Bernardetia sp. MNP-M8: one gene and its partner. Each later gene encodes a partner of the first gene's protein in a complex. Links are inferred from orthologs where the notes say so. Each region holds a gene or a part of one and is shown in the gene's direction. Other genes may lie near its edges.

Region 1 (15,701 bases):
ACGTGAACTACAACAGGAATTGTATAAACTGTAGCTTCTGTACGCTGATTTTTTTGATTTTGAATATAATTTTGCGTAAATGTTTCGATGTTACGCATTTTTTGTTTTGCTTCTGGGTTGATAGAAAGCAAACGCTCTAAGTTGTGGTCTGTAGTACAAGAACGACCATCTTTGTGACCATGTGAATCTTGAGCAAATGATGTTGAACTTGCAAGCATTCCTATGCCGAGTCCAAAGCTAAAAAGTGTGTGTTTGATTGTTTTTGTAAAAGTCATTGTATATCTATAAAAGTGTTAAAGGGGAAATGAATTTATTAATTAGATTGTGTTAAATCCTTAATTAAACCTTACTCTTGAAAGGTGTTGCAAACATACGACGCTTTTTTAGAAAAACAAAATTCTGTCAAATCATTTTTTAACAACACAAAACACATCAAAAACACAACAAACCAAATATTTAAAACAAAAACAACCATTTAAACCAAATAATATTCTTAATTATACGTATATAGCTCAACATTCCAAATAATATTTTATATTGAATAATCTAAATTTAACCAAAATAAATTTCATTTTTTTGAAAAAAATCAAAATTTTAAACTTTTTAGATAAAAAACGTACTCAAATTGGTAGAGTTACTCTCAAAAAACACCTCTAAATGCAACAAGGTTGCAATAAAAACGCAACTTTTTTTAGTTAATCTCGTAAAGCAATTTCTATAACTCACTGAATGACATTATACAGATAGCTGCAACCACAAAAAACAATGCTTCTCAGCTAAACTTTATAAAAATACATCTTACTCTAAAAATAGTTGCTAAGAGCTTGCTCAATTATTGGTAAACATGAGTTCTATTTTTTACTTCACTTGTTGGTCTGTTGTACAAAATTATTTGGTTGTTGGTGTCACTTCGCTAACATCAGCAACAGTATTGTGGAATTTCTACTTACTTTTTCAAAAAATCAATGTTAAATTCATTCATAAATAAAAAAAATGCTCAAATTTAGATTCGATTGACATAACTACGTAATATCAGTAATTTATTCTCATTCTTTTTTTAGTATATTTGCAGTTGATTTTATCAGATTTTGATCTAATCCTTTTTTACTTATTGTCTTTTGTTATATTAATTGTCAATCCGTTTATTTTTATTGCTATGTTGTTAGATTTTGAAAAGCCCATTTTTGAATTAGAAGAAAAACTACAGGAAACAAAGAGTCTTGCTGCCAAAAATAATATGGATGTGAGTCAGGCTGTAAAATTATTAGAAGACCGTATAGTTCATTTAAAAAAAGAAACTTTCAAAAATCTTACTCGTTGGCAACGTGTACAACTTTCTCGTCATCCAGACCGTCCTTATACACTTGATTATATTGCTCACTTAACTGATGACTTTGTGGAATTACACGGAGATAGAGGTTTTGGTGATGATAAAGCTATGATTGGAGGTATTGCCCAAATTGATGGACAGTCTGTAATGATTATTGGACAACAAAAGGGACGAAATACCAAACAAAGACAATATCGTAATTTTGGAATGGCAAACCCAGAAGGATATCGTAAAGCATTGCGTTTGATGCAACTTGCAAATAAATTTGGAATGCCCATCCTTACACTTATAGATACTCCAGGTGCTTATCCTGGTATAGAAGCCGAAGAGCGAGGACAAGGAGAGGCAATTGCTAGAAACTTGAAGGAAATGTTTTTATTAGATGTTCCTGTTATTTGTATTGTTATTGGTGAAGGAGCTTCGGGTGGTGCGCTTGGTATTGCGATTGGAGACAGAGTTTGTATGCTTGAAAATACATGGTATTCGGTTATTTCTCCTGAATCTTGTTCGTCTATTTTGTGGCGTAGTTGGGATTACAAAGAACAAGCTGCAAGTGCATTACGACTTACTTCTTTAGATATGCACAAATTTGGTTTGATTGATAGAATAATTGAAGAACCTTTAGGTGGAGCACATCGTCATCAAGAAGAAACAATGCACATTGTAAAAAAAGCCGTTTTAGAAATGATAGAGGAGCTTTCAAAACTAGATAGCAAGACATTAAAACAACAACGCACAGAGAAATTCTCTAAAATGGGTGAGTTTGAAGAAGCACAAATCAGTAAGGCGAGCTAAAACAGAAGTCTAAAAAAGGAAGATATATCAATAATGAGTATATGATTTTATCCAGTTTCTAATAAATTAGGATTAAAACTAACGCCAAATACAAACGAAATGAAAAAGTTGCAAAATTTTCATTCTCATAATTGGAATCTTAACCAACGAACGTATGTCTTGCCCTTTGAAAAAAGCCGTTTGCTTACTTATCTAAAACAGCTAACAAAACCTTATGGAGATAAACCCAAACGCAAAAAAGATTATGAGCGTTACCGTTTTACAGGTAAAATAGAAAAAAACAAATTTCGCCTCTCAAGAACAGTTCTAGAACCCAATAATTTTTTGAGTATTGCAGAAGGAACAATTGAATCAACTTCGAAGGGTTGTTTTATTCAAATCAAATACAAAACATTCAAATTCACTAGAATACTTATTTGGTTTTGGGGAGTTTTGGGTCTTTGCATGACTTTATATTTTAGTTTGTATAAAATAAATGTTCTCTACGGCATTTTAGCAGGTATTTTTACGTTGGCTCATACAGCTGTCTGTATTTTGAGTATCCAAAGACAAAAAAAAATACTAGAAGATATTTTTGATGAAGTATTCAATTCATATAATGAGTTTTTGAATTGACTTTCAATCTTTCAAAAAAAAGACGTCATTTAAACTTCCCTATAGTGGTATATTTTTACTGTACTCTACTTTTTTTTGCTTTGACATTCAAGTTGCAGAGCAACGAAATATTTGTAGAAAAAAGTAAAAGTGTAAAGTTATAAAAGTTGCAGCGCAACACAATATTGATATTCTTTTTGTCTGAATATTATAAATTATATAACGTTGCTCTGCAACTAAAAAGCATTTTTAAAAAGTAGAGTACAGTAGTATATTTCTAGACCGAAATAGAAATAAATATTCAACTTACTCTTCTTCATCATTTATATCTTCACTATCAAAAACATTTTGAATATAGAGTGAAGCCTTTACTGTTCCTTCGTCAGAATTATATTCCATTACAAAACCTAATTTTTCACAAATTCTTTTCATAGCTCTATTTTCTGACAAAATATCGGCTGTTAATAGTTCTATTCCTTCACTACGACACACTTCGACAGCTCTATTCAAAAGCTCAAAACCTAGTCCTTCGCCTTGATAACCATCGACGATAGTCATTCCAAATTCAGCTTCTTTTGTTCCATGCACCTTTATTATTCGGATTGCTCCTATAATTTCGTTTTGAGTAGTATTTGTATTTAGTAGCTCTTCTTTCTCTTTTTCTATAATAAGTGTAATTTGTCGGTCATAATCAGCAAAACAAATTCTTGAAAGTCTTTCATGAGATGTTCTTTGGTCAAGACTAACAGCATGAAAGAATCTAAAATAAACACTTTGAGGAGAGAGTTTTTTATGAAACTCTGCCATTGAAGGTTCGTCTTCTGGGCGAATAGGACGAATCAAAACTTGCTGTTTACTTTTTGGTAAAATCCATTTTTCTTCATATTCTGAAGGATAAGGACGAATTGCCAAACGAATAAGTTCTTCTCCTTTTACTTCATTAGGTTGTAAAATCATGACAGCATCAAGAATCGAAACGCCCTCTGTACGAGAAACTGAAATTGGATTAAGATAAATTTCTTTTATAAAAGGTTGCTCAATAATTAACTGGCTAAAACGAACCATTGATTGCTCTAAAAGTATCAAAGTAGGTTCATGTAAATCTTCTGTTTTTACAAGGTTTTTGAAAATTGTTGTTTGTTCTATTGCTCTTCTTGCTAAAGTAGCATTGAGAGGAGGCAAAGCAACAGCTCTATCTTGATAATATTGCAATGATTTTCCACCATTTCCAAAGAAAATAATAGATCCAAATTGTACATCTACTTTGCTTCCCATTAGCATTTCAATAGAATCATGTGTGTTCATTTCTTGAACAGTTACCCCCAAAAATTCATTAGGACTTACACGCTCTTCTATATTTTTCTTAATTTCTTGATAGGCACTTCTAACTGCTTGTTCCTCTTTAAGATACAGACGCACTCCACCCACTTCACTCTTATTAATAATAGAGTGAGAGTGAACTTTCAAAACAACAGGCTTTCCTATTGCTTTTGCTTGTTGCCATGCTTCATCTTCTGAAAGAGCCAAACGAGTATCAACAATAGGTAAATTATAGGCTGCCAAAATCAACTTTGCTTCCCATTCTGTCAAAATTGTACGTCCTTCTAATCTTGCATTTGCTATAATTTGAGTTACTGCCACTCTATTTGGTGGATTTTTTTTCATTGAATCCGAAATACGAGGTGTTTGATAAATTCCTTTCAAATTATAGGCATATTTCCACAAATAATTGAAAATATGTGCTGCTGCATCAGGATATTGAAAATTAGGAATTCCTGCTTTCGAAAGTAATTTTCGTCCTTCTTTTGTTGTGTCTCCTCCCATCCAACTAACTAACAAAGGTTTCTTTTTGAGAGAAGCAAAACGCAATAAGTTTTTGGCTGTTTCAGTAGGTTTACTGACTGCTTGAGGAGCAAGAATTACCAAAAGTCCATCAATAGCTGTATCTTCTAATAAAACTTCAGTAGCTTTTTCATAGAGTTCAGGAGTAGCAAACTGATGTAAATCTAATGGGTTTTCATACACCCAGCCTTTAGGTAGGAATTCAGAAAGTGATTCAATTGTTTTTTCTGAAAGTTTTCCCAACTGCCCACCACCTTTTGTGAGCATGGCTGTTGCAAGCTGTGCTGGCGCATTTGCATTGGTTAGAATGGCTAAATTCTTTCCTTTTGGGCGAGGTTGTTTAGAAATTACTTCTACCATAAAAAATACTTCTGCCATTGTATCAACACGAAGCATTCCCGAACGACGAAAAGCAGCATTAAAAATTAAGTCTTCATCTATTTCAAAACGAATAGGAGAAACTGCTTGACTAGAACTATCATTTTCTATCTGTTGTCTTTTACCTGTTTTGAGTACAATAATGGGCTTTGAATAAGAAACTTCTTTAGCTGCTGATAAAAAAGAACGAGCATAATTAATTGTTTCCATATATAAAACAATTGCCTTTGTTCTTGTGTCATCCCCTAGATAATGAATTACATCTCCCCAACTTATATCAATCATTCCACCAATCGAAACAAAAGCACTAAAGCCTACATTCTGACTATTGCCCCAATCTAAAACACCTTCTCCCATTGCTCCACTTTGAGAAACAAAACCAATACTTCCTTCTTTTGGTCTTTGATTGGAAAAAGTAGCAAACAAATTGAGATGGGGACGTATAAAACCGATAGAGTTTGTACCAATAACACGAACACCAGATTTTCTTGCTTCTAATAATACTTCGGCTTCAAACTCTTCTCCTTTTTCCCCTGTTTCTCTAAACCCTGCTGAAAGAACAAGTGCATTTTTTACATTGGCTTGTCCACACTCTCTGATTATTTCGGCAACTGTTTTGGCAGGTGTAATGATAATTGCTAAATCTATAAACTCATCTATATCTTCAATTCTTTTATAACAAACAGAACCATTAATTTCTTCGTACTTTGGATTAACAGGAAACACCTCTCCTTTATAATCTAATAAAGTTAAGTTTTCGAATAATCTTTTTCCTAAAGAGCTCTCTCTTTTACTTGCTCCAATAACTGCAATAGTTTTGGGATGAAAAAGAGCTTCCATTTTACTTTTATCGTAAGAAGGATGAAAATGATGCGCCGAAACGCCTTCGCCCCAAGAGCGAATACCTTCCAAAACTCGTTCTAAAATACGTTGAAAAGAATGCTGCATGACAGTTTGGATTCCGATAGCCAATTGATTGGCTAGGTAATTATAATTTCTTTTTAAAGGTAGAAAAGAATTTGATTTTTTAGTATTATTTATCTCAAAAATATTTATTTTATTTTGAGATGATTGTGATGATTTAACTTCTTTCCTTTTCGAATCTTTATTACTCAAATATACAACAGGCATCTGTAAAAAATGTAATGTAAACAGATAAAAATTAATGAAAATTGCTATTTGTGAGTGTTTTGTGTATGTTTTGTATTCCTATCAAGAAACCAAATCTAATTGGTTGCCACTGTGTACTTGCTCCTTTTTTTTATAAAAAGTTGTTAAAAAATGACCCTTAGTCATATTAAGACTTTTTTTTTAAATCAAATAGAAAAAACCTTACGCTCATTTTTTATAGGTAAATATAGTTACTCTCAGATTTTATTCAATTAAAGTTATATTTTTTTGAATTTTTTGACTGCTTTTACTACTTATAAAGTTAGAAACGCTATTTTTGCAAATAAGTTTTGTTTGCCGTACAAAAAACGTGTAAATTAATTATTAACAAATTACTACCAAAAAAATGACTACAATTCAGAAAACAAACAATGAATCGATTGTGCTTGCTATAATTGAAATAGCTGCGCAAATGCTCAAAAAAGGCTCAAACCTCACTAACATCATTGGTTTAACTACTCAGCAGTGGATGGTTCTCTTGTATGTACAAGGAGATCAAAATATTCCTTATGCTGAAGAACGCCTTCAACAAGGAGGAATTTTGGCTTCTGACATTGCTGAAGCATTGAATGTTTCTCGTCCTAATATTACAAATCTAATACAAGTTTTAGCAGATAAAGGACTAATCAAACAAGACAAAGACCCAAAAGACAAACGTCGAAAAGTATTGGTATTGACAAGAAAAGGCAAGGATGCTATTGGAAAAGTTGCTCCATTGAGAGAAAATGCAAATATGAGATTATTGAATGATTTTACAGAGGAAGAAAAAGACGATTTGCTTGCCAAACTTATGCACTGTCTTGACCGTTTGCACGGAAGAATATAATATTTATAAAGTTCTTAATTTTGCAAAAAATTCTAAATACAAATATGAGCAAAACATTCGATAATAAAGTTGTTATTATTACAGGAGGAACTTCTGGAATTGGTAGAGCTTGTGCAGAAGCCTTTGGAAAAGAAGGTGCTAAAATAGTTATTACAGGTAGAAATAGTAAAAAACTAAAAGAAGCACAAGATTTTTTAGAAAATCAGCATATAGAAGTTTTGCCTCTTCAGCTAGATGTCAGTAAGGAAAGTGATAATAAAGAATTAGCAGAAAAGACAGTTGAAAAATTTGGAAAAATAGATATTTTGATAAATAATGCAGGTATTTCGATGCGTGCTTTATTCAAAGATTTAGATTTATCAGTTTTGAAAAGCTTAATGGATATTAACTTTTGGGGAACTGTTTATGCTACTAAATACTGTATTCCTCATATTATCAAAACAAAAGGTTCAATAGTAGGAATTTCATCTATTGCAGGATTTAGAGGTTTGCCAGCTCGTACGGGTTACTCAGCTTCTAAATTTGCAATGCAGGGATTTTTGGAAGCATTAAGAACAGAAATGAAGGCTGAAAACGTACATGTTTTGATTGCCTGCCCTGGTTACACCTCTTCTAATATCAGAAATACAGCTCTTTTACAAGATGGCAGAGCACAAGGTGATTCGCCCAAAGATGAAGGTAAAATGATGACTTCTGAAGAGTGTGCCAACCATATTTTGAAAGCTACTAAAAAACGTAAAAACATTTTAATACTGACCCTACAAGGTAAAATGACAGTTTTTTTGAATAAATTATTTCCTTCTTTTATGGATAAATTAGTTTTGAATGCTATTGCAAAAGAAGGCGAAATACCTAAGTAAAGTTAGGAAATAAGCATCTGCGAAAATAAAACACAATAAACAATATTTTTATTCTTCTGCATTCTTTGCCATCTCTCTGTGTTTAATATCATTTTTAGAAAAATAAAGCATCTTTATCAATTTCATTTATTAAACAAAAAAACGTACCTTTGCAAATCATTGTCTTTCATTCAATTCTGATTCTAAAATTAGATTTGAATGAAAGATATTCCAAAACTCATTCTACAATCACCTGAGTCCCAAACCGATTTTATGGAACAACCTACTCCAGTAGCCAAACGAATAGATGCCCTAGTAAAACTTCAAGAAGTTGATTCTAAATTAGATGAATTACGTAAGATAAAAGGCGATTTGCCCGAAGAAGTCCAAGATTTGGAGGACGAAATAGAAGGGTATCAGACACGAATTGCAAAATTCGAATCTGAAAAGAAATCATTAGACGACCTTGAAGCAACACAAGATAATTCTATTAAAGATCATAAAAAATTAATCGTAAAATACGAAGAACAGCAAATGGACGTTCGCAATGACCGTGAATTTCAAGCCATTGCTCGTGAAATAGAAAATCAACAACTTGATATTCGTCTTGCTGAAAAAGCTGTTAGAGATACACAATACAAAATAGAACGCAAACAAAAGCAAGTCGAAGAAACAACGGCTACCTTAGAAGAGCGTAAAAAAGATTTAGAGAACAAGAAAAATGAGCTAGAAGGTATCGTAAAAGAAAGTGAAGAAGAAGAAGCAAAATTAATGAAAGAGCGTGAAAAACGTAGAAAAAATGTTGCTGATAACTTATACTTATCTTACGAGCGTATTCGTGAAAATGCTCGCAATGGTCTTGCTGTTGTTAATGTAAAGCGTAATGCTTGTGGTGGTTGTTTTAATATTGTTCCTCCACAACGTCAAGTTGATATTAAAGAAAGAAAGAAATTAGTAGTTTGTGAACACTGTGGACGTGTTTTCGCTGATGTGGAAGCTGTTGAAGTAGTAGAGAAAAAACGTACTACTCGCCGTAAACGTGTTACTAAGAAAGAAAAAGAAGCAGAAGAAAAAGCTGCAAGCAAAGAAAAATAATTCTAGTATTATTTTTTGTAGCAAAAACTCCTATTTTGTTTATTTGACAGAATAGGAGTTTTTTTATTTAGTTTTTTAAGTCTTCAAGTTCCTTTAATTCTTCTTTTAGCTCTTCCACATAGTTTCCGTATAAATTTTTGATATACCATTTTATCACAAAGTAATATGCAGGAACAGCAACTAAAGCAATTATCACAATCAAAAGCACTCTAGTCAAAGTAAAATCTTCAAAAGATACATTTTTCCAAAGCAAGGGCAACATGGCAGCAAAAACACCTAATACTAATGAGCCATATAAATATACCTTTAGGTACAAATCTAGTGTAGAAATGAGTTGATTTAGAGTTTGTTTGAGATTTTCTTGTAAATTTATCTTTCTGATTTTGAGATATTTGAAAGTGTACCAAATTAGGGAAAGCACCATTACAAAGCCCAAATAAGGAATAACAAAAGGCGAATAAAACCATTGTTGATTAAACATTAAAAAAACACTTAATACAACTACAAATGCTGCTTCTATCAAAATACTGCGTTTGATTTTAGAAATGCTATCATTTGCTTTTCCTCTCAGCAGTTTTCTAATTTGCTCATTTTCAAGAACAGGTTCTGGCTGTGTTTGAAGAGCTTGCCAAGTAGATTTTAGGTTGTCTATATCCATTTTAGATTGTACTTATCTTTTATAAAATGATTTTTTTATAGTTGTGATTTTTTGTCTATTGAGGCAATTTTTCCAATGTTTCTTTGAGTTTTTTCTTTATTCGATTGATTTTCACACCTACATTTGTTTTGGTAATACCTATAATTTCGGCAATTTCATCATAGCTTTTCTCCTCTAGGTAAAGCATGATGATTCCTTTTTCTACTTTTGATAATTTCTGAATAGCGAGTTGAAGATTTTTGAGTTGTTCTTCTTTTTCAGTATCTGTCGGAGTATCAGGAAATTGTAGTGTAGAATCTGAAATAGAAAATTCAGAAGGTTTACGTTTGACTTTACGTAGACGTGCAATTGCTGTATTAAGAGCGATACGATACATCCACGTAGAAATTTTGGAATCACCTCTAAACTTTGGATAGGATTTCCAAAGTTGGAACAAAACTTCTTGAAACAAATCTTGCCTATCATCTTCAGAATCACAATACATGCGACATACTTTATGTATGATACCTTGATGTTTCTGAATAAATGTTACAAAATCTTTTTCCAAAATGAGTAAGAAGGTTTATTTTTGGTGAGAATGAGAATAGATAAAATAAAATTCATTCAAAATAGAACGTCTAAAGTACAAATTTATAAAATCAGTTTAGTAATTAAAGTTAAAGAAATAACTATTTTTACAAACTTTCATTTTTTTTTGAAAGAAGTGAAACTTCTATATCTTCTCTTCGTTTAGTAAAACTATAAAACAATTTAAAATTAATCTCAAATAGTATAATTATGGTCTCTCCTTACAAAAAACCTTTATTACGAATAGACTTAGTTATTCAATTATTTTTTTTAGTAATTCTTTTTGGTGGCTATGGACTGACTTTTTTGGGTTCGCAAATCTCTGCTTTATCAGAATTTAGTTTTGCTTTTCTTTTTCCTCTTTTAGCTTTAGCAGTTTTGGGTTTGACAAATCCAATAATGAATATTTTGCATTTAATTTTGGGAAACTATTCTGATGAAACTCATGCACTTCGTAAAAATTACACCTTTGCTATTCTAGCCTATTTAGCTATTGGTATTTTAGGATATTTAGTTGCCCTTACTTTTAATATGATGTGGTTACTGGGTGTTGTGGGTTATTTTTATATCTATGGAGTTAGTCATTTTTTTGCAATTGGTTATGTTTATATTACTATTTTAGAAAATAGAACTCAAAAAATAGTTGAGCGAAGATTGTATTATTAATAATTAATAATCAGCCTTTGTTGGTGTTTGAGCGTAGCGACACCAACAAACACACCTATAAATCCATTCTTAAACAACTTCTCTTATCAATAATTAATAATTCCAATTTTCTTGTCTTTGAGTTTTACATTAATAAAATTCTTCAAACGGTCTTCATATTTTTTGCGTGTATATTTATTTCTTGCTGGTTCGCCTTCCCATTTTACCAATAACATAAATGCCAAAGAATCATTTTCAAAATTAGTTTGTCTTACTCTAGCCACACCAATTTCTTTTAGTTCTGGGTAGATAGCTTTGAGTTCATTTTTTATAGTTTCAAAAGGCAATGTATCTCCTCTCGCATATAAAAGCTCTTGTTTTAGGTCTTCTATTTCTTTGTCTTTTCCTGTTATGATTTCATCTTTTTGTTTATACGTTCCCATTTCTTCTCTAAATTTTATCTCAATATAACGCTTTGCATTGTTCATCACAGTACGTTCGACACGAGTTTCAGAATCGGCAGGTTCTTCTGACTGAACAAGTTCAATATGAATGCTATCTTCTGCATCAAAACCTGTAAGTTTCCAAGAATTTTTTACTTCATCATTAAATGTCTTTTCTAGGCTAAGCAAAGAATCATAATTGATATAACTTCCTGCTCCAAAACTAATCACACGAAGCCTATAAATATTGGTAGAATCTAGTTTTACTTTCCATTGTACCGAATTCAAATCATAATTTGGATTTATATTCTGAGTAATAAAAGTAGCGATACGCTGATTACGGAAGTTTTCTGTCAGTTTTCTGAATAAAAACATCACACTCGGAATAAGTAAAATTGTCAGAACAACATACGCTGTAAGTCTTGCTCGTCTTGCCAAAACAGGATTTAAAACCTCCACATACGGAAACTTCAAAAAACGCACAATCATGTAGGTAGACAGACTAATAAAGACAGCATTAATGAAAAACAAATAAAATGCTCCTGCAAAAACATCCCATTTTCCTGTTGCTAATCCAAAACCTGCAGTACACAAAGGAGGCATTAAAGCAGTTGCAATTGCCACCCCTGGTATGGCATTGGTTTTTTCTGTGCGAGAGCCTGCAATAATACCCGCCAAACCACCAAAAAAGGCAACCAAAACATCTAATAAATTAGGTTCTGTACGAGAAAGCATTTGGTCTGTCAGAAGTCCTAGAGGAGTAATTTTGAAATAAACAACACTTGTTACTAAAGTCAGAATAATAGCACTTAAAAAATTTCGAACCGATTTTATTAATGTTTCTCTATCATTAATTGCAGCACCCAAACCAATTCCCAAGATAGGCGACATCAAGGGAGAGATAAGCATCGCTCCAATAATAACAGCAGCTGAATCCAAATCAAGACCAATAGAGGCAATCATGACCGAACAAATCAACACCCAAAGGTTTGAACCTTCCAAAACAACACCTGATTTAATGCTCTTTACTGTTCCAACATAATCTGTGTCAGAAGCCAAGTGAGTCAGACGAAAGAAAAAATCTTTAATAAAGTTCCACGAATCACGAAAACCATGTTGCCATTCAGGATAACCATGATTTATACTTTCTGAATCGTAATCACTTTTAGGAGTAGAATTTTGTTCTTCATTCATAATAAAATAACTTACTAATTTATAAATCGTTGTGTTATAATGAGTTCTTGCTATTTTGAGATTCTAAAATACTATTTTCTAATTAAGAACCGAAATTTAGTTGGTTTTTAGGCTTCTAACAAGTATTATTTTTCTAATAAAGATTTTTTCTGTTTTTTTGAGAACATAAATTTGAATAATCTCAGAAAAAACAATTATTTTTATTTTCTGATGATTCATTTTTTGCCTTTTCGTTATTTCATTTTTTAAACTATTTCAATTATGCACCATTTTTTTGTTTTTCTATTTCTATTCTTGAGTTTCACTACTACTACGAAAGCTCACTTTTTATCTGAATACTCTTCTAGTTCTTATTCTGAAAAACCTAAATCAACTGTAAAGAAACATAATTCTGCTACAGAAAAAACAGTAAACACTGAAAAGCAGACTTATAAGCCAAACTCAAAAATAAAGAAAAAACAGCAACGCAAAATAGCCAAAACACAAAAAAAGCAATTGAGAAAAACAGTTTGGAAAGCTCTTAAAGAACAACGCAAAATAAATAAAGCAAATAAAAAAGTAGGAATCAAAAATACAAAACCAAAAATACATTGGGCTGCTTATTTGTCTTTTTTTGCCACTTTACTTGCTTTAGGTATTTTTGTAGCAGCTTTTTTCTTTGCAACTATGTATGCTATTTTTAGTTTTTTAGTCCCTTTTGCAATAGGGTTATTAGTTGTTTCTCTTATTGCAAGTATTATTGGTATTTCAGTTGTGGCAAGTAATGATACAACACTTTATCATAAATCACACACCATTACTTTAGCATTAATTGGAGGTATTTTGGCTTTTTTATCGCTTCTTGCTATTGGTTTTCTTATACTTGCTCTTTCTGCGCTTAGTTTTTAGAATAAAAACATTTATAGTACTGAGAGTGTATATCTAATTTAAGTTGTAGATTATAAGTAGTTCAGATTTCTTAGTCTGAATGAAGATATTTTTCACACAAAAAGCTCTCTTTTACTTCTTTCCTATAGATTACTTTTTTTTAGAAAAAGAATGAACAAATTTGTCTTAGATATAGAAAATATGGTTTGCCCACGTTGTGTACTGGCAGTAGAAAATCTATGTCAAGAGCTAAATATTGATTTTGAAAAGGTAGAGTTAGGTAAAATTTACCTTATTGAAAACACAGAAATTTCAGCAGAAAAACAAGAAAAATTAAAGCAAGAATTACAAAAAATAGGATTACGATTGATAGAGTCAGATAAAAAAAGCCTTATCAACTCTATCAAAACAGCTATTATCAATCAAATTCATTATTCAGAAAAACCATTAAATATCAATTTCTCTGAATATCTTTCTCAAAAACTGTATCACGAATATTCGTATTTGAGTCGTCTTTTTTCTACCTCTGAAAATATGACTATAGAAAAATATATTGTGTTACAAAAAATAGAAAAAGCCAAAGAACTTTTATCTCTCAAAAAGTATAGAATAAATGAAATAGCGAGCTTTTTATATTATAAAAACACCTCTCATTTTTCTACACAATTCAAGCAAGTAACAGGAAAAACTCCTTCTTATTATCAAAAAAATATTTCAGAGAAACGTAAAACAATAGATGCTTTACAATAATAAGTCAAAATAGTATAAATTTTTGTCAAAATTCTGAAAAACTGAGTGGCTTTAGTAGCGTTTAATAAAGTAGAAACCAATTATTCTACTTTTTAAACTTCATTTTTATGCAAAAGCATTCTTCTTCTTACCAACCTTATATCAAATTTGTTTTGATGCTGACTGCTTCATTTGTGATTATGTATGGCGTAATGTTTCTGAATGTAGCTCAGCTAAATCATATTTATTTAAGCAATACTCGTTTGTATATGACTTTGCTGATGGTTTCTCCAATGGCAATTTTGAAACTGTTTTTTATGAATGACATGTACAAAGACAAAATACTCAATATTGGAATTGTCTTTTTGAGTGTTTCTATTTTCATAACAGCTTTGCTTTTTTTGAGAACTCAAACCTTTATTTCTAATGAGCAATATATGAAAGCTATGATTCCTCATCATTCTTCAGCTATTTTAGTTAGTGAAAATGCTACTTTCAAAAATTCAGAAGTAAAAGAGCTTTCAATAGAAATTATAAAGGCACAAGAAAAAGAAATTGCCGAAATGAAAAAATTGCTTGAAGTAGTAGAATAATTTTCATTAAAAAAATAAAATCCCCTTTACGATTTTTTAATCTAAATTTTTAACTCACAAAACCCCAAAATTATGAATAATTCAAATTTTCAATCATGTATCGAAGCCTGCCAACAATGTCTTATCGATTGCCAAAGTTGTTTGTATCAAATGGCAACCAAAGAAAGTATGAATGACTGTCCTCGCTGTTGCATAGAATGTGTTGATTCGTGTCAAGTTGCTATTAAAGCAATGATAAACAATAGCAAGTGGGCAAAAGAGTATTGTAAAATCTGTGCAGAAATTTGTGATTGGTGTGCCGAACAATGTGGACAACACAACCACGAACATTGTAAAAAATGTGCAGAATCGTGTCGCAAATGTGCCGAAGAATGTCGTAAAATGGCAGCTTAATTTTTAGTTCCCAAACCCTAAGGGTCTTCAGAGTCCCTTAGGGTTTTTTCCACCATTTTTTAAACTAAAAAACAATTATGAAAAATCAAATACTACTCTTTTTATTTCTTACTTTTCTTTTTACTCAAAATGCAGAAGCACAGCACGAACATTCTCAACATTCAAATCATTCTACCAAAAAAAAGGATAGTAAAATTCAAAACAAAACAGTCATTTATCATCTCAATGTAAATGATACTGTTATGGAAATTGCAGGAAAAAAAGCTAAAATGCTTACTACAAACGGACAAATTCCTGCGCCTACTTTAGAATTTGTAGAAGGAGACACTGCACTTATTTATGTCAAAAATAATACAAAAGGAACAACTTCTTTTCATTGGCATGGATTAATTTTACCTAATCAATATGATGGAGTTCCACTCTTGACAACCGAACTTATAAAAGCAGGAGAAACGCATATTTTCAAATTTCCAATTATTCAAAACGGAACATATTGGTATCATTCTCACACCATGTATCAAGAACAAAAAGGATTGTATGGAGGAATTTCTATTGCGCCCAAAGAACCTATAAAAACGAAGGAAAAAGTAATTGTTCTTTCAGATTTTACAGACCAAAATCCACATAATGTAATTCGCCTTTTAAAGCGTCATACGGATTGGTATGCCATCAAAAGAAATGCTATTCAGAGTTATGGAAAAGCGATTGCAACAGGAAATTTGGCTGCAAAAGCGTGGTTAGAA
Region 2 (15,670 bases), 120 kb from region 1 along the record:
ATTGATAATTTAAAGTTTTTATTTTTATAATTTTTATTCTTTAACCAATAAAAATAAACGAATACACAATGGAAAAAATACTTATTATAGGTGCAAATGGACAACTAGGAACAGAACTTTCGGCTGCTCTACAAGAGAAATACGGACAAGATGCGGTTATTAATTCAGATATAAGAAGTCCACAAGAAGAAAATGGTATTTTTGAAATGCTAAATGTTTTGGATATAGATGCACTTTCTTCGATTGTGAAAAAATATAAGATTACACAGATTTATCATTTGGCAGCTATTCTTTCAGCAAAAGGAGAAGAAAATCCGATTCAGACGTGGAATATAAATATGAATGGTCTTCTGAATGTCTTGGAAATTGCTCGTCATGAGAAATTAAATAAAGTCTATTATCCAAGCTCTATTGCTGTTTTTGGAACTACTACACCTTCGCCTGCACCTCAATATACTTCCATGAATCCTTCAACTATTTATGGAATTAGTAAACGAGCAGGAGAGCAATGGTGTGAATATTATTTCAATAAATATGGAGTAGATGTTCGTTCGTTGCGTTATCCTGGTTTGATTAGCTACAAAACGCCTCCAGGTGGTGGAACTACAGATTATGCTGTTGATATTTTTTATAAAGCCGTAGAAGGAAATGAATTTAGTTGTTTCTTGGACTCAACTACTCGTCTTCCTATGATGTATATGCCTGATGCTGTTCGTGCTACATTAGAGCTTATGGATGCTCCTAAAGAAAGTTTATCTACTCATGAGGGTTATAATCTAAATGCGTTTGATTGTACGCCAAAAGAGCTATATGATGAAATTAAAAAACATACTCCAAATTTAGAGATTAGCTATAAAATAGATGAGTTAAGACAATCTATTGCAGATTCGTGGTCAGATTCTGTAAATGATGATGTTGCTCGTAAAGATTGGAATTGGAAGCATGAATATGACATGGAAAGTACAACAAAAGAAATGCTAATCAATCTAAAAAAGAAATTAGCAGTAGAAAAGTAGAAATAGATTTACACCTATAAGGTTTTCAAAACCTTATAGGTGTGAATATTTTACAATCTATTCGGATTAATAACTGTTGCTTCTCCACTAATGGTAACTTTTCCTGTAGATTTGTCTATAACCTGTGTCTGAACTTTTGCACGATTTTTTTCTCTATTTATTTCTGTGATTGTCATGACAGCTTCATATTCTGTATCGACAAACATGGGGCGCATAAAATTCATAGTCTGATTCATATAAATTGTTCCTTCCCCTGGGAATAGTGTTCCAAAAATTTTAGAAAAAACACTTCCTCCCAAAAATCCATGCATAATCGGACGTTTAAACATAGTTGTTGCTGCGTATTCTTCGTCAAGATGTAAAGGATTGTTATCGCCTGTTACTTCTGCAAAACGATTGACTTGCTCTTGAGAATAGGAAAATGTTAAGCGATATTCGTCTTGTTCGTTGAGTTTTTCTGTGCTTGTTGTTGTGTCAGTGTTCATAAATAAGGTGTTTTTTTGTTTGTGTAAAATTAGTTGAGAATAATAATGTAAATCATTATGGCTTTGCATAAGGAAGTCTTTCTAATCGTTTTGTAGTATGGTAGCTATCCAAACAAGAAGATGTAACTGTTCCTGCTTTTTCAATATCAATATAACCATCTTTTTCAATAATTTCTTCATTCAAAATGACTTCTTGTACGCTGGCTATCAGAAAAATAGTATTGTTGATGACTAAATTGTGTTTTTCTTCTAGTTTTAGTCCGATTCTGAAATGCGATTCTTTTACATAAGGAGCAATAAAATTACTTTCAAAATGAGGAGTTAGCCCTGTCGCTTCAAACTCTGAAGTTTCTTTTGGGTAACGTGCAGCCGTTTGATGTGCTTGTTTGTAAAACTCTTGACTAATATGATTGAAGGTAAAATATTTTGTTTCTTCAATATTTTCTAAGGTATGACGAGGAGAGGCATCAGGACGAATAATAAAACCCATAAGAGCTGGATTTGCTCCCAAATGAAAAACCTGACTAAAAATAGCTAAATTTGTTTGATTATCTTTCGAAATTGTTCCGATAAGTCCGACACTCTTAAAACCTGAAATAGAATTGATAAAATTGGCACGAAAACGAGTTTCCATGTCAATAATTTCATCTTTTGTGATACGTTTGAGAGTGGAATTTTGATGAGACATAATTTTTAGATAAAATATAGAAGAGATTAGAAAATAATTTTTTGTAAGAAAAACAAACTAAATAGCTCTCAGTTAATTATTTTATAAAAAAAATGTTTGAAATACAATAAAAAATTCGTATTCTTCATGATAATTGAATGTTAAATCCGAAATTTTAACGAACTTTGCAAAAATTTTGAAATAGTAATGAGTTGATATTTAATTAAATAAAAGAAAATAAATACTATTTCTGGGTTTTGACAACATTAAATCAATACATATTTAGTAGAATTATAGACTAAGGTAGAAAATTTTGGAAGTAGAATATTGAAAAGTAAACTTTTTATACTAAAACTTCAAGCACAAAATTTTAAAAAGAGAATTGTAATAAAGAATTTTATATCAGAATTCATTAAAAAGTAAATAGAATCTATTCCACAATTATTTTCATGTTTCTATTCTTATTTCTCTATTATTTTCTAAGTACATTTTTAAAACTATTACAACAAAGGAAAGTCAAATTATACTTTCTGATTAAAAAATAACACGTAATTATGATGAATTGGCTACGCAAACTCGTTGGTTTGGGTGGAACAGCGAAAAATCTGACTTCACTAAATGAAGAGGAATGCAAAGAAGAAATAAAATCATTTGCAGAAAAAACAAACCTCAATCTTTTCCAAGGACACGTTCAAAACTTATATAGTACACAACGCATCAAAGAAACATCTGTTTGTCCTAGATGTGAAGCTGCAACAGAGAAAAAAGCAGCTACTTTTGTATGTGCTACCAATACGCTTCCTCAAATTATTATCTCAACAGAAAATCACTTCTGTACAAACTGTAGTTCTGTACTTATAGATGACAAAATTTTACAGAAAACCTGTGAAAAAGGAAAAGTCTATCGTGGAATTATTGGTCTTTATATCAGAGAAAATATCCAAACCTATCAATCACTTAATGAATATATCATTCGTTACCACTATGACCAAAATAGTAAACCAAGTGGTATAAAGATTACAGGGGAAAAAATAGCTGATTATGACCCTAAGATACATGGTTCTAAAGGAACAAAAAGTCAGCATAAAATACCTTCTTCTCCTGTTACTTTGATGGACAGAGTAGAGCGTAGAGATAAAAGAGAAAGTCTTACTGATTCTAAATATAGAAAAAATAGAAGCAATCAGAATGATAATTCTGAAGAAATGACACAAGAGCAGAAAAATAAAGCTGCTCGCTCTGAAAGAGCAAGGTTAGCGATGGAAAATGCTAAGAAAAAAGTGCGTTCGAAACATAAAGCTAAAGAGGATTTTGCAGATTCTGTAAATGAAACTAAACAAGATTTTAAGGATAAAGTAGAGCGTAAAAGTAGCTTTAATCCAAAGAAAAGACAGAAACCTGTTGTAGAAAATCCAAATGAAAAACAAGACGCAAAATTAGAAAAAACAAATAAGCAACAAGAAGCAAAGCAAGAGGAAACTAAAAGTTTGCCTACCAATAAAAAGCAAGCTCCACCTGCTAGAGCTTCTCAACGTAAAAAGCAAACTTCGCCTTCTGATAAAAAAGAAGAAGAAAATATAGCTACTCAGCAAACTGATAAAAATCAGAATGTAGCAGAAGCAAAACAAAGTTCGAAAGTTGAAGCTAATGAAACTACTGAAGAGAATAATACTGCCAAGAAAAATCGTAGATATAAGCAAAGAAGGTCGACTAGAAAAACAAGAAGTAACAAAAGACCTATTCGCAATACAGTAGAAGCAGAGCCAACGACATCTCAAAATGAAGTGAAAAATGATGGAAAAGCTGAACAGAAGGTTGAGCAAAAAATCCAACAAAAAACGGAGCAAAAGAATAAACAACAAGGTGAACAAACCAAAAAACAACAACCTAAGAGGCAGAATGCTCAAAAGCCAAAGGAAGTAGCTCAACAAGGTCAAGAAAAAGCTCAAAACCCAAATCAAGCTCAAAATAAAGAAACTGATAAAGCTGATACCAAAGATAATAAGCAAAATCAGAATCAAGAGCAGCCTAAAAAAGATAATGTAATCGAAAAATTACATCAAAATCTACAAGAGAGTAGCAAAGCATCTGTTGTTCCAAAAGAGGAAAAGCAGAAAGAACAACAAAAAGAAAGTTCTCGTTTGGCTCGTTTGAAAGATGATACAAAAGAGGAAAAAGTTTCTAGACGAAGACCACGTACAAATGTTCGTCCTCCAATAGATTTGGATTTAAAAAATGTAAATCCTCGTCGTCGTTATAATAACACGAAGAAGAAGTAAATTTTCTTAAAAAATAAACCTTATCACGGTTTGTATTAAGGTAGTTCAGACTTCCAGTCTGAACATCAAAAACAGTATTTTATCAAATTCAACAGTCTGGAAGACTGTTATACAAAAATAACCGTGATAACCTTTAATGAAAAAAGCCTTTTCAAAATTAATTGAAAAGGCTTTTTTGATAAACTACTATGTTAAATGTCGATATTTGAAATAGGAATTCTATATTTATTTCATAAAATTCAAACTACGTTCCACAAAATTAGAAAGAGCTTTTCCTTCTAACAAATTTTGAGAAAGAAGAGATAAATCATACGCTTGTTGAGCAATTTGTTTTTGTGCTTCTTCGTCTTTTGTATCTAAGATTTTTTGTACTAACGAATGATTTGCATTTACAATAACATTGTACTGGTCTGGCAGATTCATTCCATACATTCCTCCTCCTCCAGACATCGCCATTTCTTTCATACGGCGCATAAACTCTGAAAGTGTAAGTGTTACAGGCATTTCATCTGTTGGCATTGCTTGTACTTGAACAGTATGATTTTCAGTAACGATTTTCTCAAAAATCTCTTTTACTTTTGTTTGGTCTGCTTCTGATAAAACAGCTTCTAAAACTTCGTCTTTTGCAATAATTTTGTCTGCTGTATCAGAATCAATTCTACGAATAGAAATATTTTCTAATTTGCCTTCTAAACGCTGAATCAAATGCGAATCGATAATCGAATCCATTACCAAAACATCATAACCACGCTTTTGAGCAGAAGAAATAAATGTATGTTGTTTTTGTACATCAGCAGCGTATAACCAAACTTTTTTACCGTCTTTGTCGGTTTGATTGGTTGCAATTTTTTCGTTGTATTCGTCAAATGTAAATGTTTTTCCATCTACATTTTTTACTAATGCAAATTTCTCAGCTTTTTCTAAGAATTTTTCATCTGTTATCATTCCAAATTTTACGAAAAGACCTATATCGTCCCACTTGTTTGCGTAGCCTTCACGGTCATTTTTGAAAAGTTCTTGTAGTTTGTCAGCTACTTTTTTAGTGATGTAACTACTAATACGTTTTACATTTCCATCTGCTTGTAAATAGCTTCTAGAAACGTTCAAAGGAATATCTGGAGAATCAATTACACCATGTAAAAGTGTCAAAAATTCAGGTACAATTTCTTTTACTTCATCTGTAATAAATACTTGACGGCTATAAAGCTGAATCTTATCTTTTGAAGCTGTAAGTTCTTGTTTTACTTTAGGGAAATACAAAATTCCTGTAAGCTCAAAAGGATAATCTACATTCAAATGAATCCAAAATAGTGGGTCTTCACCCATTGGATACAATTTTTTATAGAAAGCTAAATAATCTTCGTCTTTAAGCTCAGAAGGAGATTTTGTCCAAAGTGGATTTGTATCATTGATTTGCTCACCTTCAAATTCGATTGGAATTGGTAAGAACTTAGCATATTTATCCAAAATTCCTTTCAAACGGAAGTTATCTAAAAACTCTTCAGAATCTTCTGCAATGTGAAGAATAATATCTGTTCCTCGTTCTGCTTTAGTAGTTTGTTCTAACTCAAATGAAGTTGAACCTTCACATTCCCAATGCGCTGCTTCGTCTTCTTTAGCTGAAAAAGCACGAGAAATAATTTCTACTTTTGTAGAAACCATAAAAGCAGAATAAAAACCTAAGCCAAAATGTCCGATTATTTGCTTATTGTTTGGAGCATCTTTATATTTTTCTACAAACTCTGCTGCACCTGAAAAAGCAATCTGATTGATATATTTTTTGATATCTTCGGCTGTCATACCGATTCCGTTATCACTTACTGTAATCGTTTTGGCTTCTTTATCAAAAGAAACTTTAACTTTCAAGTCGCCTACTGGGCTAGTTGCTTCTTTATCAAAATCAGCAGAAGAAGACAAGTGTTTTAGCTTTTGAGTAGCATCTACAGCATTGGCTACGAGTTCTCTTAAAAATATTTCGTGGTCAGAATAGAGAAACTTCTTAATGATTGGGAAAATATTTTCCGTATTTACTGATAAATTACCTTGTTCTACGCTCATAATTCTATTAAATTTTATTGTTTGTTCTCTTATTGTTTTGCAAGCACATGCTTACCAAATAGAAAGCACAAGATAGAATCTTGCGCTAGTATTATTTTATATACTAAGAAGTTAGCTAGTTTTATTCCAATCGAATTTTTGAGTTTCTAAATAGATAAAATCGGAAATTTTGTCAGTTTTTTAATCAATAAATGATATTATTAGTACATTAGAGTTTCCTCAAAACCTATTTATTATGCATCACATTATTAAGTTACTTTTCTTTCTAGCTTTTAATATCTTATTTTTTGCTTGTTCTTCTCCCTCTAAAGTTGAGAAAAAAGAACTGACTTTAGAAGAGTTATTAATAAAAAATTGGAAGCTACATCAAGTAGTAGGGACAAATTCAAAAGATGGAACAGACTCTCATATTTTTTATGATGACAAATACATAGAGTTCAGAAAAGACCAAACTTACACTACAAATGCACCAAAATATTTCAAAAAAGAGAAAGGAGTTTGGAGTATTAATGAAACAAGAGATAGCATTTATTTGAATAAAAACACAAACAAACAAATTGTACTTTCTATTTTTCACATTTATGAAAGAGGAATGTCTTTATTGTCTTATGAAGTAGAAAATGAAAAAGATATTCAAGGACAGCTTTATTCATTACAGTTTAGAAGATAGATAATAAAAAAAGTGTATTCAATTCTTAAAAACTGAATACACTTTTTATTTTTTCTCAAAATTCTATTTTTGTACAATCCATTATTCAAACGCTGTTTCTGAAATTCTTTAATTCCATTTTTCAAAAATGCTTGAAACTCTTGTGTGCTTACCCTTCCAACAGGTTTTACTAAAGGCTGATGTATATAAGGATTGATCAAGAAATAATTTTTATTTAAAGAGCCTCATATCAATTAAAAAGGTTGCATAATCAAAAGTTAACATACAAAAAAATGCCTATTTCTGTTTAGAAGTAGGCATTTTTTATTACTGTTATTGATGTTTCACTAAAATATAAATCAGTTACATAAACTTCTCTTTCGCATCTTGCATAGCATATTTGCGTTTAAGTTGTGCATCTACGACAGCAATCGTAACCATATTTACAATTTCACGAACTGAACTTCCAAGCTGTAAAATATGAACTGATTTTTTCATTCCTGTCAGAATAGGTCCAATAGCTTCTGCACCACTAATTTCTTGAATCAGTTTATAAGCAATATTTGCAGAGGCAAGATTTGGGAAAATCAAAATATTAGGTTCTCCTTTAGCAAGGTCAGAGAATGGATAGTTTTCTTTCAAAATATCATTATTGAAAGCAATATTTGCCTGAATTTCTCCGTCAGCAATAATATGAGGATATTGTTCTTTCATCATATCCACAGCCTTTCTTACTTTTCTTGGCTCTTCATCATCAGACGAACCAAAGTTAGAATACGACAAAAATGCTACTCGTGGTTCTAATCCAAATTCTTTTACCGTGTTGGCTGTCATGGCTGCAATTCCTACCAAATCTTCTGCTGTTGGATTTGGAATCATGGTTGTATCAGCAAAGAAAATTGGTCCTTTACGAGTAATCATCAAATAAATTCCTGCTACTTTTCTATGACTTTTATATGTTCCTACAACCTCCAAAGCTGGACGGATAGTATCTGAATATTTCCTAGAAAGTCCTGAAATAAGTGCATCTGCATCACCTTCTTCTAACATCATTGCTCCAAAATAATTGCGTTCACGCATTGCTTTTTGAGCTTCATAATTATTGAAACCTCTACGTTTACGTTTCTCAAAGAATGTATTTGCATACGTTTCTATAAGCTCATTGGATTCATCACTTCTTGGGTCAATGATAGTAACATCATCTAACTCTAAATTATTTTCTTGTATCAATTTTTGTATTCTTCGCTTATCACCCAAAAGAATAGGTTCTGCAATGCCATCATCTTTAACAATCTGGGCAGCCATTAAAATTTTGGCATTATCAGCTTCTGCAAAAACAACACGTTGAGGGTCTTGTTTTGCCATGCTTACCAAACGACGAATGATACTTTGATCTCTTCCCATTCTTTCTATTAGTTCGGCTTCGTACCTTTCCCAATCAGTAATCGGATTTTTAGCCACTCCACTTTCCATAGCTGCACGAGCTACAGCAGGCGCAACTGTTGTGAGAAGACGAGGATCTAATGGTTTAGGAATGATGTAGTCTTTGCTAAAAGAAATAGTTTGCTGATTATAAGCAATCTTTACAATATCTGGAACAGGTTCTTTAGCTAATTGAGCAAGAGCTTTTACGGCTGCAAGTTTCATTTGTTCGTTGATTTCTGTAGCACGAACATCTAAAGCACCTCTAAAGATAAATGGAAAACCAAGTACATTATTTACTTGATTATTGTAGTCTGAACGTCCTGTTGCCATAATAATATCTTGACGAGTTTTCATGGCAAGCTCATAATTAATCTCTGGATCTGGATTGGCAAGCGCAAAAACAATTGCATTTTCAGCCATTGATAAGAGCATTTCTGGACTCATTACATTTGCCATCGAAAGTCCCATAAAAACATCAGCACCTTTCAAAGCATCTTCTAATGTATGTGCATCAGTATCTGTTGCAAATATTTCTTTACTTTTAGTTAGATTTTCTCTGTCTTTACGAATAACCCCTTTGCTATCACAAACAATGATATTTTCACGAGTTACACCCAAATCAACAAAAATATTCATACACGAAGTAGCCGAAGCACCTGCACCCGAAACTACAATTTTTACTTTATCAATATCTTTTTCGACAAGTTCCAACGAGTTTAACAGGGCAGCTCCTGTAATAATTGCTGTTCCATGTTGGTCATCGTGCATAATCGGAATGTTAAGTTCTTCCTTCAAACGCTGTTCAATTTCAAAACATTCAGGAGCTTTTATGTCTTCCAAGTTTATTCCTCCAAAAGTAGGCTCTAATGCTTTCACGACAGCAATAAATTCTTCTACCGTTTTTGTATTCAATTCTAAATCAAAAACATCTATTCCTGCAAATATTTTGAATAAAACGCCTTTTCCTTCCATTACAGGTTTGGAAGCTTCAGGACCTAAATTTCCTAATCCTAAAACGGCTGTTCCATCTGAAATAACGGCTACTAAATTTCCTTTTGCTGTATATTTATAGACATTTTCAACGTCTTCTGCAATTTCTTTACACGGTTCTGCAACCCCTGGAGAATAGGCTAAAGCCAAATCTCGTTGTGTCTTGGTAGCAGTTGTCGGAATGACTTCTATTTTTCCAGGTTTGCCTTCCGAATGGTATCGCAGAGCTTCTTCTCTTCTTATTTTACTCATAAAAAATGTATTTGTGTGTGAATGTTTATCAATTTTGGTTTTATGGCTGAAAGTTAATCAATTTATATCAATGTACTAAAAATGGATTAGAAATTAGAATAGAAGCCTAGTATTTTTCATAAAAAAAATCCTAAATGACAAAAATGTAATTTAGGATTTTGAGAAAATGAAACTTTCATTTTTTATTAAAAAACTTTATAGTTAAGCTAAAAATTCAGTTCATCAAAGTTTTTAAAGTGTCCATTCATTTTGATTCTTTCTTTTGTCCTTTCTACCTCTCTGATTATTGGAATGATATGGTCTAAATGTGTCGTAATGAGTTCTAAACGTTCTGTTTCATCACTCATAGCTAACAAATCATATTCTTGTTCTAAAGAAAGTCCGATTTTGTGAGCTATTTTGAAAGATAGAAAATCTGTTTCTGTTGGCAAATCTGTATTTGCTTTTACAAGTTGCCAAAGTTCTGTAATCTGATTTATAACTTTTTCTTTATCTAAAAAAGTAGAATTGTCTGTATGAACAATTCGTTCAATTTCCCCTGCTGCATAGAGTTTATTGGGAGCAGGATTAGAATACGAAACAACTTTAAAAGCACCTACACATTTTGTTTTGATGTCCATTCTTCCATCTGGATGTCGGCGTGCAATTTCTATCAATTCGACTTCTGCTCCATAATCTTGTAGTTTTTCATTCAAAAAGGGAGGAATTCCAAAGGTTTGTTTATTTTCTATACAATCCAAAACGAGCTGTCTGTAACGAGGTTCGAAGACATGCAAATTAAGAGGTTCGTTTGGAAATACAATTAAATTAAGAGGAAAAAGAGGTAACATTATTTTTTCTATCTAGTGAATATAAAACTTTTACTGCATTAGTATTGATACGTAATTTTTGTTCAATCATTTTTATTAAATCAACAATGAGGTTCATATATATATGCACCAATTCAAAAAAATAATCATTATTAACTAAGCTGTTTTTACGGTTTTTTGTTTAGAAAAAAAGTAAATTCTCAATCAATAGTTTTTTTGTTTACCTAAGTTAATAACTTAAATAAAAGTTGTCTTTTTCTTTTGTTTTGTTGTATAGTTTAGTTTTTTTGTGTCTATTGCATTTCTTTTTTTAGCCTTGAGATTACTCTCAGAATATCATCTTGAGATTCTATCCAAAATATTTTTTCATTATCCATTATTAAATTATACTCATTCAAATTCAGAATGGCTTTCTGAGGATAAGTTGTATCAAAAAAAGCAAGTTGTGGAAAGTATAACAATAAGCTATCTGTATTCTGATTTTTGGTTTTCTGCAACTGTGCAGGTAATTTTTCTATAAAGACCTTTTGAAAATTAGCTTTTAAATTTGTTACTGAATCTGATTTATTTTGAATGAAATTTTCCAAAGCTACAAAAGAAGAAGAACCTAAAGCAATTAAATAAATTTTTTGTTGATTAATAGAACCTTGTTTTTTTATTTTCTCAAAAGCTGCATCAATACTCTTTTGTTCGTCTTCAAATGTCCATTCATTTAGCTTTCCATTGCTATCTCCTACTCCTTTTTTTTCTATTCTCAGAGTAGCAAATCCATTTTTTGTGAGATTTTCTATCCAATCATAAAATTGATATTCACTTTTTGAGTTTTTATTCTTTGTGTATAACTCTCGTTCAACTGATTCATTGGAAGCCGAATTTAATATAATTACTAATGGAAATTGAGTAATTTCTTGATTAGTTTCGTTTTCTGTTTTTCTAGGAAAAGTAAAAATGGTTCGAAGGCTTGTTGGATTATTATTTTGACTTGAGTCATTGACTTCTAGTTGGTCATACATCGTTTCGAAATAAAAATTACTCTCTCTAGGCAAAAAATGCAAAACTAAATATGTGTTACGAATGGTATCATTTCTAACAAAAAAAAGATTGAGAGTGTCATTTCCATTTTTGGTTTTTACAAAATCTTGAAGCTCTTTTAGACTATTTAGATGCGTAGAATCAACAGCAACAATTACATCTTTTTCTATTAGTCCTGCTTTATCTGCTGCCGAATTAGGAAAAACTTTATAAATAATAATTCCTTTTTCTGCTTTCATTTTGTATGCCACACGAACAGGATTTGTAAGTGTACCAAGTTCTGCTCCTATAAAAGGACTTCTATTTAGCGTTTGGATTTGAGAGGTACTAACGTTGGTCTGAGCTAAGCAAGAAAAAGAAAATAGAGAAAAGACTATAAAAAACAGAAAGTAAATTTGAAAACGCATATCTATAAAGTAAAATTTTTGATTAAAACTATTCTTATTATTTATTAAACTACCTATCAATAACTAGGACAAAAGTAAAAAGGAGACCAAAAGCAAAAGTAAATTTAATATATATTTTGGAAGGATTCATTTTTGAAATAGAATTGCTTAACTTTGCCCTTCGATTCCTTGTAATCTTCAACTAAAAAAATACTCCCTATTATGTCTTGGTTTCATCGAAAAGATAAAAATATTACCACGCCTACAAATGAAAAGCGTGATTCTCCAAATATGTGGTTCAAAACTCCAAGTGGTACAATTATTCTCAAAAAAGAATTGAGAGACAATAATTGGGTATGTCCAGATGATAATCATCACCTTACCATCACACCACAACAATATTTTGAGATTTTGTTTGATGAAGGAAAGTACACAGAGATAAATGCAAATCTTACTCCTCTTAATCCTTTAAATTTTAAGGATACAAAAACGTATGAACAGCGTATAAATGAAGCCAATGCAAAATCTGGTGTCAATGAAGCTGCTCAAAGTGCTTACGGAAAAATGAATGGAATAGACTTTATGGTCACTGCCATGAATTTTAAATACATTGGTGGTTCGATGGGTGCAGTTGTGGGAGAAAAAATTTCTCGTGCTGCTGACTATTGTCTTGAAAATAACATTCCTTTGATGGTTATTTCGCAATCAGGTGGCGCACGTATGATGGAAGCAGGTTTTTCACTTATGCAAATGGCAAAAACTTCAGCTAAGTTAGCTCTACTTTCAGAAGCCAAAATTCCTTATATTTCCCTTTTGACAAACCCAACCACAGGAGGCGTAACGGCAAGTTTTGCGATGTTAGGAGACTTTAATATTGCTGAACCAAATGCACTTATTGGTTTTGCAGGACCTAGAGTAATTCGTGAAACTATCGGAAAAGACCTTCCAAAAGGCTTCCAAACAGCCGAATTTGTGAAAGAACACGGTTTTCTAGATTTCATTGTTGATAGAAGAGAGTTAAAAGCAAAACTGACTTCTCTTTTGAAAATGGTTTGGATAAATACAAAACAAAAAAATCTAAATTCAACTCAAAAAACAACAAAAAAGGCTAAGAAATAATTGATAAATTGGCTTTACTTTGAACAAACTAGATACTCTTTCTGTAAATAATTTACAAAAACTTCCTTATCTTAGCTTTCACAAATCATTTTTGAAAAATTCGTTTTTGATAAATAATCAAAAATTCAAAATATACATTCTATGAAAGCAATTTTGGTAACTGGTGGAGCTGGTTTTATTGGTTCTAATTTTATTCCTTATTTTTTAGAAACTCACAAAGACTGTAAAGTCATTAATTTGGATTTACTGACTTATGCAGGAAATTTGGATAATTTGAGTGAGGTAGAAAGCAATCCTCGTTATGAGTTTGTGAAAGGAGATATTGTCAATAGGCAATTAGTAGAACATATTTTTGACAAACACGATATAAAAGGAGTAATTCATTTTGCTGCCGAATCTCATGTCGATAACTCTATTACAGACCCAGAGGCTTTTGTCAGAACGAATGTTCATGGAACTTTTACGCTTGTTGATGTAGCTCGTAAATATTGGATGAATGCACCGTTTTCATACAAAGAAGGCTATGAAGATACTCGTTTTCTTCACGTTTCGACAGATGAAGTATATGGAACTTTAGGAGAAACAGGCTTTTTTACAGAAACGACACCTTATGCTCCAAACAGTCCATATAGTGCATCAAAAGCAGGAAGTGATTTGATTGTCAGAAGTTATTTTCATACGTATGGATTTGATGTTGTGATTACAAACTGTTCTAATAATTTTGGCGAAAAACAGCATCACGAAAAACTTATTCCTACCATTATTAGAAAAGCTCTTTCAAATGAGCCTATTCCGATTTATGGAAATGGACAAAATATTAGAGATTGGCTCTATGTTTTAGACCACTGTAAAGGAATTGATAAAGCATTCCAAAAAGGAAAAAAAGGAGAATCGTATAATATTGGTTCAAACAACGAATGGAATAATTTGGATTTAGCCAAAAAAATCTGTTCACTTTTAGATACAATTAAGCCAAAAGAAAGTGGAAAATATGAAGATTTATTGACCTTCGTAAAAGACCGTCCAGGGCATGATTTGCGTTATGCCATTGATTCTTCCAAAATGGAAAATGAATTAAACTGGAAAGCAAATACTGATTTTGATACGGCTCTTACAAAAACTATCAATTGGTATATTGATTTGTATAATTCTGAAAAATTTAAGGCAAATTCTACTGATTCAAAAAAAAAGGATGAACAAAAAAAAGTAGAAACAGAGGCAAAACAAGAACCTAAGTCAGAAGAAAAACACAAACAGTCAGAAAATAAGCAAGAAAACAAACAAGAGCAAAAAGAAGAACCTGTCATAGAACTAAAAACTAGACCTGTTTCAGAACCAAAAATAGAATCTAAAAAGGAGGAAAAGCAGATTTATAATTCTACTTTTTCCTCTAGTAGTTACGATAAAATTTTTGACACTGCTAATTTGAATGAATCTTTAGAAGCTCTTGCAGAAGTAAAAGCTGCTGTCATTCGTACACGAAAAGACTTCGAATTCTATCAAGAAAAAGAGAAAGATGCTGAAAATAAAGCAAAACGCATCATTGCAAAAGCACAAGAAGGAAATTTGGATTGGAATGAAGCAAATAACCTTGCTATGGAACTTCTAAAAGAACAAGAACGCTCAAAACAAATGGCTGATGGTGCTTTGAATCAACTTGCAGAATTAGGAAAGTTACAAGACAAAATTGAAAAACATTCTCAAACTGTAAAGTCTATCAAAGAAAAACAGCGTGTCAAAATGCCTGATTCGTCTGAAACAATTTCAATGATAGAACGAATGAAAGCCAAAATACAAAAAGATGAAATTTTGGGAGATTTGTACGAAGATTTTGGAAAAGATGCTGCTAAAAATGACCCTTTATTAAATGATAAAGTAAATAAAGCACTAGGAATTGACCCTGACAAAGATGCTCTAAATGCTCTTAAAAGCAAATTAGGAATGGATAAGAAATAAATCCCTATCTTTCTAGTAATCAATAGTTTATATCTTTAATTAACTGCATTTTATTTTAAAATAAAGTGCAGTTTTTTTATATTCAAATAAACTTTCTGATTCTTTCTAACGTTACTGTTATATGTTATGCGTGCATACTATTTTTACTTTATTCTCTATTTCTAATTCCCTGTTTTTATGTCTGACCAAACTCCATCCAAAGACCCAAATAATTCAACTAATAAAGACAAATCTAATTCAGATTTTGTACCTACACCACCCAAAAGTATAACAAAAACAGTTTGGAAAGTATTTAGAAAAGCAAAAAAAGTAACTTCTCAAGCAAATAGTATTATCAATGGTTCTGTTGGGGATAAGTTTCAAGAGTATTCTGTTTTGAAGCCTTTGGATATAAAAATGAATTTTTATCATCGCCAAAGTCCTATCAAATTACATAAAGAAAGCCTAAGAAAACGTTCCAATTATTCATACAATGATAAGCCAGTTTCAAACAAACTTTGTATTCTTATTCACGGACTTGTCTTCAATGAAACATGTTGGCAATTTA

What was found.
Region 2: the proteins of V9L04_RS09435 (region 1) and accD are in contact, whole or in part, in a solved structure (PDB 8UXZ), measured with the Escherichia coli proteins. The link is inferred for Bernardetia sp. MNP-M8 from one-to-one orthologs.

Annotation. Positions count from the first base shown.
Region 1 is NZ_CP147012.1:2,254,931-2,270,631, reverse strand. The notes cover bases 187-3,140. They hold V9L04_RS09435 (acetyl-CoA carboxylase carboxyltransferase subunit alpha), read left to right. Parts: upstream 187-1,156; coding sequence 1,157-2,125; downstream 2,126-3,140. Other genes in these bases: V9L04_RS09425 (bifunctional acetate--CoA ligase family protein/GNAT family N-acetyltransferase), read right to left, coding at 3,026-3,140; V9L04_RS09430 (hypothetical protein), read left to right, coding at 2,225-2,740; V9L04_RS09440 (GEVED domain-containing protein), read right to left, coding at 187-275. Outside these bases: more of V9L04_RS09440, read right to left, coding at 1-186; more of V9L04_RS09425, read right to left, coding at 3,141-6,070; V9L04_RS09420 (MarR family transcriptional regulator), read left to right, coding at 6,456-6,935; V9L04_RS09415 (SDR family oxidoreductase), read left to right, coding at 6,980-7,795; V9L04_RS09410 (C4-type zinc ribbon domain-containing protein), read left to right, coding at 8,048-8,869; V9L04_RS09405 (hypothetical protein), read right to left, coding at 8,937-9,527; V9L04_RS09400 (sigma-70 family RNA polymerase sigma factor), read right to left, coding at 9,583-10,074; V9L04_RS09395 (hypothetical protein), read left to right, coding at 10,305-10,760; V9L04_RS09390 (TIGR00341 family protein), read right to left, coding at 10,847-12,376; V9L04_RS09385 (hypothetical protein), read left to right, coding at 12,638-13,264; V9L04_RS09380 (AraC family transcriptional regulator), read left to right, coding at 13,415-13,993; V9L04_RS09375 (DUF305 domain-containing protein), read left to right, coding at 14,101-14,565; V9L04_RS09370 (four-helix bundle copper-binding protein), read left to right, coding at 14,638-14,958; V9L04_RS09365 (multicopper oxidase domain-containing protein), read left to right, coding at 15,036-15,701. UniProt on the Escherichia coli protein: Component of the acetyl coenzyme A carboxylase (ACC) complex. First, biotin carboxylase catalyzes the carboxylation of biotin on its carrier protein (BCCP) and then the CO(2) group is transferred by the carboxyltransferase to acetyl-CoA to form malonyl-CoA.
Region 2 is NZ_CP147012.1:2,134,279-2,149,948, forward strand. Bases 11,296-14,218 are described here. They hold accD (acetyl-CoA carboxylase, carboxyltransferase subunit beta), read left to right. Parts: upstream 11,296-12,270; coding sequence 12,271-13,167; downstream 13,168-14,218. Other genes in these bases: V9L04_RS08905 (PDZ domain-containing protein), read right to left, coding at 11,296-12,069; rfbB (dTDP-glucose 4,6-dehydratase), read left to right, coding at 13,309-14,218. Also shown: V9L04_RS08865 (NAD-dependent epimerase/dehydratase family protein), read left to right, coding at 69-1,016; V9L04_RS08870 (MaoC family dehydratase), read right to left, coding at 1,067-1,501; V9L04_RS08875 (flavin reductase), read right to left, coding at 1,557-2,189; V9L04_RS08880 (hypothetical protein), read left to right, coding at 2,723-4,447; molecular chaperone HtpG, read right to left, coding at 4,673-6,505; V9L04_RS08890 (lipocalin family protein), read left to right, coding at 6,741-7,175; V9L04_RS08895 (NADP-dependent malic enzyme), read right to left, coding at 7,518-9,821; V9L04_RS08900 (LON peptidase substrate-binding domain-containing protein), read right to left, coding at 10,028-10,651; more of V9L04_RS08905, read right to left, coding at 10,924-11,295; more of rfbB, read left to right, coding at 14,219-15,123; V9L04_RS08920 (hypothetical protein), read left to right, coding at 15,301-15,670.